2 linked regions of the Methylosinus sp. H3A genome follow. The protein of the gene in region 2 interacts with the protein of the main gene of each other region in a pairwise test. Links are inferred from orthologs where the notes say so. Each region holds a gene or a part of one and is shown on either strand. Other genes may lie near its edges.

Region 1 (3,705 bases), 260 kb from region 2 along the record:
CCGGAGACCTCCAGCACGCGCTGAATGACGAACATCACATCCGGGCGGCCGGCGTCATATTCGTCGAAGCACAGCGCGATATTGTGCTGAAGCGCCCAGGGCAGAATGCCGTCGCGGAATTCGGTCACCTGCTTGCCGTCCTTCAGCACGATCGCGTCCTTGCCGACGAGATCGATGCGCGAGACATGGCTGTCGAGATTGACGCGCACGCAGGGCCAGTTGAGGCGGGCGGCGACCTGCTCGATATGGGTCGATTTGCCGGTGCCGTGATAGCCCGTCACCATTACGCGGCGGTTGCGGGCGAAGCCGGCGAGAATGGCGAGCGTCGTCTCGCGATCGAAGAGATAATCGGGATCCCTGTCCGGGACGTGCTCGTCCGGCTGGGAATAGGCGGGAACCTCGAGATCGGAATCGATGCCGAACAGCTGGCGCACGGAGACTTTGAGGTCCGGCAGAGGCGCGGCCCCCGCGGCTTTGTCGCTTGCGAGTAACATTGATCCTCCGTTTCGCCGGCGCGCGCTCGCGACGCTCGCAGCCGGCCAGGACTCTTCGTCAAACGAGCTTGGCCGCCCGCAGTGTCTTATACGCGTGGATGATCTCCCGCAGTCTTTCCTCGCAGGAGCGATCTCCGCCATTGGCGTCCGGATGGTGACGTTTGACGAGCTCCTTATAGCGCGTCTTGATCGCTTCCGCACCGGCGCTCTCGTCGAGGCCGAGCGCGTTCAGCGCCTTGATCGTCACCGTCGAATAGCGCGGGGCGGCCTCCGCCTGCGGCCGTCCGCGGTGCGCCTTCTGGCGGTAGAGGCCGAGCGGATCGGCCAAATTCTCGGCCCGCAGCGGATCCTCGCGAAACGCGGCCTGCCCGCGCTTCACGCCCATCGACCAGGTGGGGCGATGGCCGGTGGTGGCGTCCTTCAGATAGCGGGCGACGTCTTCGTCGCTCATGCCATTGAAGTAGTTGTAAGAATTATTGTATTCCCGCACGTGCTCCAGGCAGAAGCAGAAATATTGCCCCTCGCGCAGCCGGCCCATGGGCGCGCGATGGGCCCCCTCCGCCTCGCAGCCGGGGGCGTCGCAGCGAAAACGGGTCTCGCGGCGCTCCTGCCTCTGTTCGGGCTTCACGCGGATACGATCGAAGAGGGGCGAATTCAAATCCATGGCGCTGCATTATGGTAGACTGGCCGCAGGCTGCAAGCGGAACCCGACGCCAATTTCATTCGGCGGGAATTTTGCTTGGGTCGCGGGGACGAGGAGGATTCCATTATGGCCGCACAAGGCAATATCGGCGCCGTCCAGGCCCGCATCCGTTCGAAACTGACCGAGGGGCTCGCTCCGCTCACCTTGAAGGTGATCGACGAGTCGGACAAGCACGCCGGCCATGGCGGCCATCATCAAGATGGCGAAAGCCATTTTCGTATCGAAGTCGTGAGCGAGGCTTTCGCCGGCAAGAGATTGGTGGAGCGGCATAGGATCGTCAATACGCTGCTCGCCGAGGAGCTGGCCGGCCGCGTTCACGCCCTGGCGATCACCGCCCGCGCTCCGCAGGAGTGAAGCGCCGAGCTGCGCTTCCATTGGCGCAGGATCGGCTCGGGACAGGCGGAATCATGTCGAAAGTCATCGAGAGGATGCGTGATTCTGCCTCTCTCCTCGATCGAGGCCGAGTCGGCTTTCGGCCCAGCTCACCGACGGCTCAGACCTGGAAGCGCTGGCATGCGGTAGCGTAGCGGGGGAGGTGGAAGCGCTTATGCGGCGCGCGCTACGCCGGCGATTGCCAAGCGCGACTTGCTTGCCTTATCAAAGCCCCGGCCCAAATTCGGGCCGAACGCGACTTACGCCGACTTGTATCGGCGAGTGGGCGCATGAGGAGAGCATATGATCGCCGTAACCTTCCCCGACGGGGCGTCCCGTCAATTCGAGCCCGGCGTCTCCGGCCTCGATATCGCCAAGAGCATTTCCCCTTCCCTCGCCAAGCGAACCGTCGCCATGGCTCTCGATGGAGAGCTGCGCGACCTCGTCGACACGATCGACCGCGACGCGAAAATCGAGTTCGTCGGCCGCGAAGACCCGCGCGCGCTGGAGCTGATCCGCCATGATTGCGCGCATCTTCTGGCGGAAGCGGTGCAGGAGCTGTTTCCCGGCACGCAGGTCACCATCGGCCCGGTGATCGAGAACGGCTTCTATTACGATTTCTATCGGTCCGAGCCTTTCACGCCCGACGATCTGCCGGCGATCGAGAAGAAGATGCGCGAGATCGTCGCGCGCGACGCCGCCATCACCAAGGAAGTCTGGAGCCGCGATCAGGCCAAGACCTATTTCACGGCGAAGGGCGAGGCCTTCAAGCGCGAGCTGATCGAGAGCATTCCCGGCGGCGAGGATCTGAAAATCTATCGCCAGGGCCATTGGCTCGACCTGTGCCGTGGCCCGCATTTGCCGTCGATCGGCAAGGTCGGAACCGCCTTCAAGCTGATGAAGGTGGCGGGCGCCTATTGGCGCGGCGATCACAACAACCCGATGCTCTCGCGCATCTACGGCACCGCCTTCGCGAAACAGGAAGACCTCGACGCCTATCTGCATCGGCTCGAGGAGGCCGAGCGGCGCGACCATCGCCGTCTCGGCCGCGAGATGGACCTGTTTCATTTCCAGGAGGAAGGGCCGGGCACGATCTTCTGGCACGAGAAGGGCTGGGCGCTGTTCCAGAGCCTCGTCTCTTATATGCGCCGGCGCCAGAAGGCCGCGGGCTATCGCGAGGTGAACACGCCGCAGGTGCTCGACCGTGCTTTGTGGGAAACGTCGGGCCATTGGCAGACCTATCACGAGAACATGTTCCTCACCAAGACCGAGGACGAGCGCGTTTTCGCGCTGAAGCCGATGAACTGCCCCGGACATGTGCAGATTTTCAAGAACGGGCTGAAGTCCTATCGCGACCTGCCGGTGAAGATCGCCGAATTCGGCATTGTGCATCGCTATGAGCCGTCGGGCGCGCTGCATGGCATGATGCGCGTGCGCGCCTTCACGCAGGACGATGCGCATATCTTCTGCAACGAGGATCAGATCATGGAGGAGGCGTTGAAGATCAACGACCTCATCCTGACGATCTACCGCGACTTCGGCTTCGACGATGTGGTGGTGAAGCTCTCCACGCGGCCGGAGAAGCGCGTCGGCTCCGATGAAGCCTGGGACAAGGCCGAGGCGGCGCTCCACAAGGTGCTCGAGGAGCTTTCCGCGCGCGGCCTCAAGACCGGCGTCAATCCGGGCGAGGGCGCCTTCTATGGGCCGAAGCTCGAATATACTTTGCGCGACGCCATCGGCCGCGAATGGCAATGCGGAACGACGCAGGTCGATTTCAACATGCCGGGGCGTTTCGGCGCCTTCTACATCGGCGCGGACAGCGAGAAGAAGACGCCGGTGATGATCCACCGCGCCATGTTCGGCTCGCTCGAGCGTTTCACCGGCATATTGATCGAGCATTACGCCGGTCATCTGCCGCTATGGCTCTCGCCGCTGCAGATCACCGTCTGCACCATCACGCAGGACGCCGACGACTATGCCTATGAGGTGGCGGCGGAGGCGCGCAAGCTCGGCCTCGCGGTCGATCTCGATCTGCGCAATGAGAAGATCACCTATAAGGTCCGCGAGCATTCGCTGGCCAAAGTTCCCGTTCTTCTCGTCGTCGGCAAGAAGGAGGCGGCCGAGCGCACGGTCTCG
Region 2 (7,222 bases):
AAAAGCCCGAGATCATGGGCCAGTTCGTCGGCTGCCTGCAAGGCATTGGCGAGGCGGCGCGGGCGCTCGACTTCCCGATCGTCTCCGGCAATGTCTCGCTCTACAACGAGACGCAGGGAACCGGCATTCTGCCGACCCCGGCGATCGGCGGCGTCGGCGTGATATCGGATGTCGCGCTCGCCTCGACCATCGCTTTGCCCGAGGGCGGCAAGACCATCCTGCTCATCGGCGAGACGAAAGGCTGGCTCGGCCAGTCGCTCTATCTGCGCGATCTCGCCGGCCGCCGCGACGGCGCGCCGCCGCCGGTCGATCTCGAGGCCGAGAAGCGCAATGGCGATTTCGTGCGCGCGCTCGTGCTCGAGCAGCGGGCGCTCGCCGTCCATGATCTCTCGGACGGCGGCCTCGCCGTGGCGCTCGCCGAAATGGCGATCGCCGGCGGCGTCGGCGCGACCCTAGACCGCCTGCCGGAAGGCCCGGCCCATGCGATCCTCTTCGGCGAGGATCAGGCGCGCTATCTGGTCGTGGCCGAGCCGGCGGAAGCGGCGGCGATCGAGGCCGATGCGAAGGCCGCGGGCGTGGCGGTTCTCGCTCTCGGCGCGACCGGCGGAAACGAGTTGCATCTGCCGGGTGAGGCGCCGATATTGCTTTGCGACGTGCAACATGCGCAGCAGGCGCCGTTGCCGGCCTATATGGCCGGGGACGACAGCGTCTTCGCTCTAGGCTTTTAGGAGGTCGATGCGCAATGGCGATGGAAAGAAGTGAAATCGAGCGTCTCATCAAGGTGGCCATTCCGGACGCCGTGATCGAGATCACCGCGCTCGCCGACGACGGCGATCATTGGGCCGCCTCGGTGAAGTCGGAGTCCTTCCGCGGCAAGAGCCGCGTGCAGCAGCATCAGATGGTCAACAAGGCTTTCGGCGAGCGCCTCGGCGGCGAGCTGCATGCTCTGGCGCTGACCACGATCGCTCTATAAATCGTTTCTACGCCCGGCGGCGCTCGCCGGGCCGCCTGCAACGGAACCTTGAATTCCGCTAGACGAGGTAATCCCATGTCCGACTCCACCACTACCGCGATCAAGAACGAGATCGACAGCGCCGATGTCGTGCTGTTCATGAAGGGCACGCCCGCCGCGCCGCAGTGCGGCTTCTCCATGCAGGTCTGCCAGATTCTCGGCCATGTCGGCGTTCCCTTCAAGAGCGTCAATGTGCTGGCCGATCCCTTCATTCGCGACGGCATCAAGGCCTATTCGCAATGGCCGACCATTCCCCAGCTCTATGTGAAGGGCGAGTTCATCGGCGGCTGCGACATCACCCGCGAGATGTTCCAGTCCGGTGAGCTGGTCGCGCTCTTCGACAAGGAAGGCATCGCCCACGCGCAGACGGCCAAGGCCTGACGGGGCGAGATTCCTTCTCCCGCTCGCGGGAGAAGGTGGCCCTCGCGTCAGCGAGGGTCGGATGAGGGCTCGTCGAGAACAGTGATGAGCAGAGATCGCGTCGCGGTCGGATGGACCCTCATCCGACCCGGCAGCGCCGGGCTGCCTTCTCCCACGAGTGGGAGAAGGAGAGCGCGCACACGCGCTGTCATCCGCCGATTTTGACGCCTTTGGCCTGCGCCAAAGCGATGACCAGCAGCCCGACATGCTGGCTGTTGACGATCCCGCCGCCGAGCGCCAGCTCGAGCGCCTCGCGCCAGGGAATGCGCTCGACGACTATGTCCTCGCCGCTATCGAGATTCAAAGGCGCGACCTCTCTCGCGCCCTCGCCATAGAGGACATGAATCCAATTGGAATGCGTCGCCGGATTGGGCGACAGGCGCGCCAAATGTCGTAATGATGGCGTGGCGTGTCCGGTTTCTTCCAGCAATTCGCGCGCGCCGGCGGCTAGGGGATCGCTCTCATGCGCGTCCAGCTTGCCGCCGGGCAGCTCCAGCGACGCCGCGCCGACGCCATGGCGATATTGCCGCACCATCAAAAGACGGTCCTCTTCGTCCAGAGCGACGACATGGACCCAATCGTCATATTCCAGCACATAATAAGGATCGAGCGAGACGCCGCGCCGCGTCACGCAATGGTCGGCGCGCAGATTGATCCAGCGGTCGCGGACGAGCGTGCGCGACGAGCGGACGTCCCAGGGCCGCAATATGTCGTCGGTCAAAGGGCCATTCCTCAGGGCGTCGGCCGCGAGGAGAGCTCCGCCGTGCGCGTCACCAGCGAGCGGCCCTCTTCCGAATCCCAATTGGCCGGACCCTGCATCAGGCCGATCTGGCAGCCGGAGCCGTCGATGAGAAAGGTCGTCGGCAGGCCCAGGGCCTGGCCGCTCTGCCGCAGCTGGAAGAAAATCTCGGCCTTGGGATCGGCGTAATAGGCGAGGTTCTTCGCGCCGATCTCGCCGAGGAAGGCCTTAGGCCGCTCGAGGCGGGAGGTGTCGACATTGATCGTCACCACCTCGAATTTATCGGAGCCGGCGGCCGCCTGCAGACGGTCGAGCGCGGCCATCTCGCCGCGGCAGGGCACGCACCATGTGGCCCAGAGGTTGAGCAGCACGGTCTTGCCCTTGAAGTCCTCGAGCTTGCGCTTCTGGCCGTCCGGCCCGGTGAAGGTCACTTCCGGCATGGGCTCGGGCTCATTGGCGATGGCCATGGCCGCGACCTCGCCCTTGGCGAGCGCTGACACGCGCTGCGAGGTGTCGCGGGAGGCGGCGCAGGCCTGGCTCACCGCGCTCGTCTTGCCGCTACTGCCGCCGTTCACGTATAGAACGCCGGCGACGGCGGCGGCGACGAGAGTCGCGCCCGCGATTTTCGGCAGGCTGCGTCGGCTGGAGCTTTCCATCTGGTCGGTCATCGATCCCGTTCCGCGAGGAGTTATGACAAGCAAAATATGGGGCGGCCGCTTTCAAAGCGCAACCGACGCGATTTTGGAGGCGATCAATGTCTCCATCGATTTCGACAAGCGCCTCGGTCCACAGGACGTGAGAGGCTCCCTCGCGCATGTCGCCATGCTGGCCGAAACCGGCATAGTCGCGCCCGAGGACGCCACCGCCATCACGCGTGGTCTAGAACAAATCCGCGGCGAAATCGAGGAGGGGCGCTTCACCTTCTCGCGCGCGCTCGAGGACATTCATATGAATGTCGAGTCGCGGCTCGCCGAGCTCATCGGCCCGGCGGCCGGGCGCCTGCATACGGCGCGCTCACGCAACGACCAAGTGGCGACCGATTTCCGCCTCTATGTCCGCGACGCGATCGACGACATAGACGCGCAACTGGCGGACCTCCAGCTCGCCCTCGCCGAGAAGGCGCTGGAGGAGGCGGGCAGCGTCATGCCCGGCTTCACCCATCTGCAATCGGCGCAGCCGGTCACTTTCGGCCATCATCTGCTCGCTTATGTCGAAATGCTCTCGCGCGACCGCGGCCGCTTTTCCGACGCGCGCGCGCGGCTGAACGAATCTCCGCTCGGCGCCGCGGCGCTGGCCGGCACCTCCTTCCCCATCGATCGCGAGAAGACGGCCAAGGCGCTCGGCTTCGCGCGGCCGACCGCGAATTCGCTGGACAGCGTCTCCGATCGCGATTTCGTGCTGGAGACTCTTTCGGCGATGGCGATCTCGGCGACGCATCTCTCGCGTTTCGCGGAGGAGATCGTGCTGTGGACGACCTCGCAATTCGCCTTTGTCGCGCTCTCCGACAAATTCACCACCGGCTCCTCCATCATGCCGCAGAAGCGCAATCCCGACGCGGCCGAGCTGGTGCGCGGCAAGACGGGGCGCATCATCGGCGCGCTGCAGGCGATGCTGGTGGTGATGAAGGGCCTGCCGCTCGCCTATTCCAAGGATATGCAGGAGGATAAGGAAGGCACTTTCGACGCGCTCGACAATTTCGCGCTCTGCGTGGCGGCGATGGCCGGCATGATTCGCGACATGAGCGTCGATCGTCCCCGGATGCGCAAGGCCGCGGGCGCCGGCTACGCCACCGCCACCGACCTCGCCGATTGGCTGGTGCGCGCGCTGAATCTGCCCTTCCGCGAGGCGCATCATGTGACCGGCCGCATCGTCGGAATCGCCGCCGAGCGCAATGTCGGCCTCGAGAAGCTGCCGCTGGAGACGATGCAGGAGGTCGAGCCGCGCATCACCGAGGATGTGTTCAGCGTGCTCGGCGTCGAGAAATCGGTGAAGAGCCGCACGAGCTATGGCGGCACGGCGCCGGAGAATGTGCGCAAGCAGGCGCGGCGCTGGCTGAAGCAATTGGCGAAGAAGTAGAAGAGAGAGCAGGCTAGTCGGGTGAAGGTTTCCTCATCCTGAGGAGCGGCCGCAGGCCGCGTTTCGAAGGACGAGGAAACCGTCGGCGCCGCCTTCTGGAGCTCGCCCTCCTGCTTCGAGACGGTCGCTTTGCGACCTCCTCAGCATGAGGACGAGGGTGACGCCCCTCCACGATCGCCCCGAATCGTGAGAGCGCGCGGTCTCGTCATCCGCGCGCTTTCGTCTATAGTGCCGGCCCGATCCGGCTCCGATGGATGAGACATATGGCTGATCTGCTCCGGCCGCGTTCGGCGGCGACGCTTCTGATTCTCGCGCTCGCGCTCTCCGGCTGCGGGCGGCGCGGCCCGCTCGACTATCCGCCCGAGGTCGCGGCGCGGCCCAAGGCCGTGGTCGTGCAGAAGACGACGCTGACTCCGGTCGGCGGCAAGACGCCGGTCGCCGAGGATGTGAAGGCGGTGGAATATATCCCCGGCACACCGGGCTATCGACCGCCCGAGCAATATCCTTTCATCCTCGATCCTCTGCTGGACTGAAACGAGCGACATGCATCACTTCGACTATCGCGCCGGCGCGCTGCACGCCGACGAGGTTCCGTTGGCGAAGATCGCCGAGAAGGTCGGAACGCCCTTCTACTGCTATTCGGCGACGACGATCCGTCGGCATTTCCAGGTCTTCTCGGCAGCCTTCGCCGGGCTCGACGCGCTGGTCTGCTATGCGCTGAAGGCCAATTCCAATCAGGCCGTGCTGACGCTGCTCGCCGGCCTCGGCGCCGGAATGGACGTCGTCTCCGGCGGCGAGCTGAAGCGCGCCCGCGCCGCCGGCGTTCCCGCGAGCAAGATCACCTTTTCTGGCGTCGGCAAGACGCAGTCCGAGATCGCGCTGGCGATCGACGAGGGCATTTTCTGCTTCAATGTGGAGTCGGAGCCCGAGCTCGCCGAGATTTCCCGCATCGCCTCCGCTAGGGCCAAGCGCGCGCATATCTCGCTACGCGTCAATCCTGACGTCGACGCCAAGACCCACGCCAAGATTTCGACCGGCCTCGCCGAGAATAAATTCGGAGTGCCGCTGTCGCGCGCGCGCGAAATCTACGCCCATGCGGCGAAGCTGCCGGGCCTCGAGGTCACGGGCGTCGATATGCATATCGGCTCGCAGATCACCGATCTTTCGCCCTTCGACGAGGCTTTCTCTCTGCTCGCCGAGCTGGTCGCGGGGCTGCGCGCCGATGGACACAAAATCTCCCATGTCGATCTCGGCGGCGGGCTCGGCATTCCCTATCACGAGGGCGAGGACCCGGCCTCTTATCACCCGGATCGCTACGCCGAGATCGTCCGCCGCCATATCGCAGGGCTCGGGTGCAAATTGCTGTTCGAGCCGGGACGGCTCATCGTCGGCAATTCGGGAATATTGGTCACGCGCGTGCTCTATGTGAAGCAGGGCGAGGCCAAGTCTTTCGTCATCGTCGACGCCGGCATGAATGATCTCGTGCGCCCGACGCTCTATGACGCATGGCACGAGCTGATCCCGGTCGCGCAGGCTGCGCCGTCGCATCCGCGCATTATCGCCGATGTCGTTGGGCCGGTGTGCGAGACGGGCGATTACATCGCCCTCGGCCGCTCCATCCCCGAGCCGGCGCAGGGCGATCTATTGGCCATTCTGACGGCCGGCGCCTATGGCGCGGTGCAGGCGGGGACCTATAACAGCCGCCCGCTCGTGCCGGAGGTTCTCGTCGATGGCGCCGAGTGGGCCGTGGTGCGCGAGCGCCCGAGCGTGGAGCAGCTCATCGCGCTGGATTCTGTGCCGGAGTGGTTGCGGAAGTAAGGGGCTTCGCGGCCGAGCGCCGCGGATCAGCTCAGGAACTTCAGCGCCGCGAGCAGAAACCCGCCGAGCACCATTTGCGTGACGACGAGCCAGCGGAGAATATCGACTTTGAGATTGGCGGCGGAGGTCTCGATCTTGGCCTCGACCTCGCGAATGTCCGATTTGGTGGCGAGCAAGCCGGCGTCGATCTCGCGAAACGCCTCGACGACGCCGATGGCCTGCTCTTCCGAGAAGCCTCTCTTGCGTAAAACCTGCACGATGGCGAGGGTGTCGATCGTCAGAGCGGTCATGGACGCAAAGATAGCATGTTCGCGGCCGCATTCAACACGAGCCGAATGCTGCCCTATAGTGTGACGCATGAACGGATCAGTTCACATTAGACAGGCGTTGCCGACGGATGCCGGCGAAATAGCTCGCGTTCACGTGGAAGCGGTCCGCGCGGCCTACAAAGGCATTTACGCTGACGAGCACCTTAAAAAGCTGTCCGCCGGTCGGATGGCGCTGAGTTGGCTTCATGAGGAAAACGGTCATTTGATAATTTCTGAATATGCCGTCTTATAGCTGGAATAAATGACAAAATTATTGGATTTTCTGACTTAGGACCCGCGACGAGCAAGTCAGTTGCAGAATTGTATGCGATTTATCTCGACCCCGCCTATATTGGAAAAGGCATCGGCAGCTCTCTGTTTCGTATATGCGTGGCGACTGCGAAGCAGCGTGGCTTTCAAAGGATGACACTGACTGTTTTGAGCGCGAATTTTCCTGCGCGCATGTTTTATGAGCACATGCAAGGTCGGGCGCTGCCTGAAACGGAAATCGAGATCAACACGGGCGGAACGCGAGCCAAAGTCATCGCCTATGAGTGGCCTGATTTATCCGCCGTTCGCACTGAAGGGCGAACGCCAGATTCTCGATTTTCGTAGTCCCAGGGAAAGCCGGCGACGCGGGAGAAAGGTCTGCGGTTCTGTCGGCGTCGCGAGGAGCGACGCGCCGAAGCCATCCGTCAGCGGGACGCCCTCGGCTCTGATCGCTTCGCCGCGCTCGCGATGACAGCGCGAAGGCGCCTTACGCCCGCCCCTCGACGCTCTTCTCGATAATCTGCGCGAGATCGGTCATGATCGCGTTGAGATCGTAATTCTTCGGCGTGTAGACCGCCG

The links. Proteins that work in one complex are often made in the same cells at the same time.
Region 1: the proteins of grxD (region 2) and IY145_RS10580 interact in binary tests that used the Escherichia coli proteins (3 or more experiments, as listed by UniProt). The link is inferred for Methylosinus sp. H3A from one-to-one orthologs.

The regions. Positions count from the first base shown.
Region 1 is NZ_JADNQW010000005.1:1,624,418-1,628,122, forward strand. The notes cover bases 1-2,907. They hold IY145_RS10580 (BolA family protein), read left to right. Parts: upstream 1-1,263; coding sequence 1,264-1,551; downstream 1,552-2,907. Other genes in these bases: cobS (cobaltochelatase subunit CobS), read right to left, coding at 1-494; IY145_RS10575 (J domain-containing protein), read right to left, coding at 553-1,158; thrS (threonine--tRNA ligase), read left to right, coding at 1,873-2,907. Also shown: more of thrS, read left to right, coding at 2,908-3,705. UniProt on the Escherichia coli protein: Transcriptional regulator that plays an important role in general stress response. Has many effects on cell morphology, cell growth and cell division. Acts by regulating the transcription of many genes, including dacA (PBP-5), dacC (PBP-6), ampC and mreB.
Region 2 is NZ_JADNQW010000005.1:1,880,185-1,887,406, forward strand. Bases 1-2,720 are described here. They hold grxD (Grx4 family monothiol glutaredoxin), read left to right. Parts: upstream 1-1,048; coding sequence 1,049-1,393; downstream 1,394-2,720. Other genes in these bases: purL (phosphoribosylformylglycinamidine synthase subunit PurL), read left to right, coding at 1-728; IY145_RS11790 (BolA/IbaG family iron-sulfur metabolism protein), read left to right, coding at 743-973; IY145_RS11800 (NUDIX hydrolase), read right to left, coding at 1,581-2,153; tlpA (thiol:disulfide interchange protein TlpA), read right to left, coding at 2,165-2,720. In the rest of the region: more of tlpA, read right to left, coding at 2,721-2,839; argH (argininosuccinate lyase), read left to right, coding at 2,862-4,247; LPS translocon maturation chaperone LptM, read left to right, coding at 4,511-4,780; lysA (diaminopimelate decarboxylase), read left to right, coding at 4,791-6,065; IY145_RS11825 (hypothetical protein), read right to left, coding at 6,092-6,355; IY145_RS11830 (hypothetical protein), read right to left, coding at 6,432-6,596; IY145_RS26570 (GNAT family N-acetyltransferase), read left to right, coding at 6,632-6,988; IY145_RS11840 (protein meaA), read right to left, coding at 7,131-7,222. UniProt on the Escherichia coli protein: Monothiol glutaredoxin involved in the biogenesis of iron-sulfur clusters.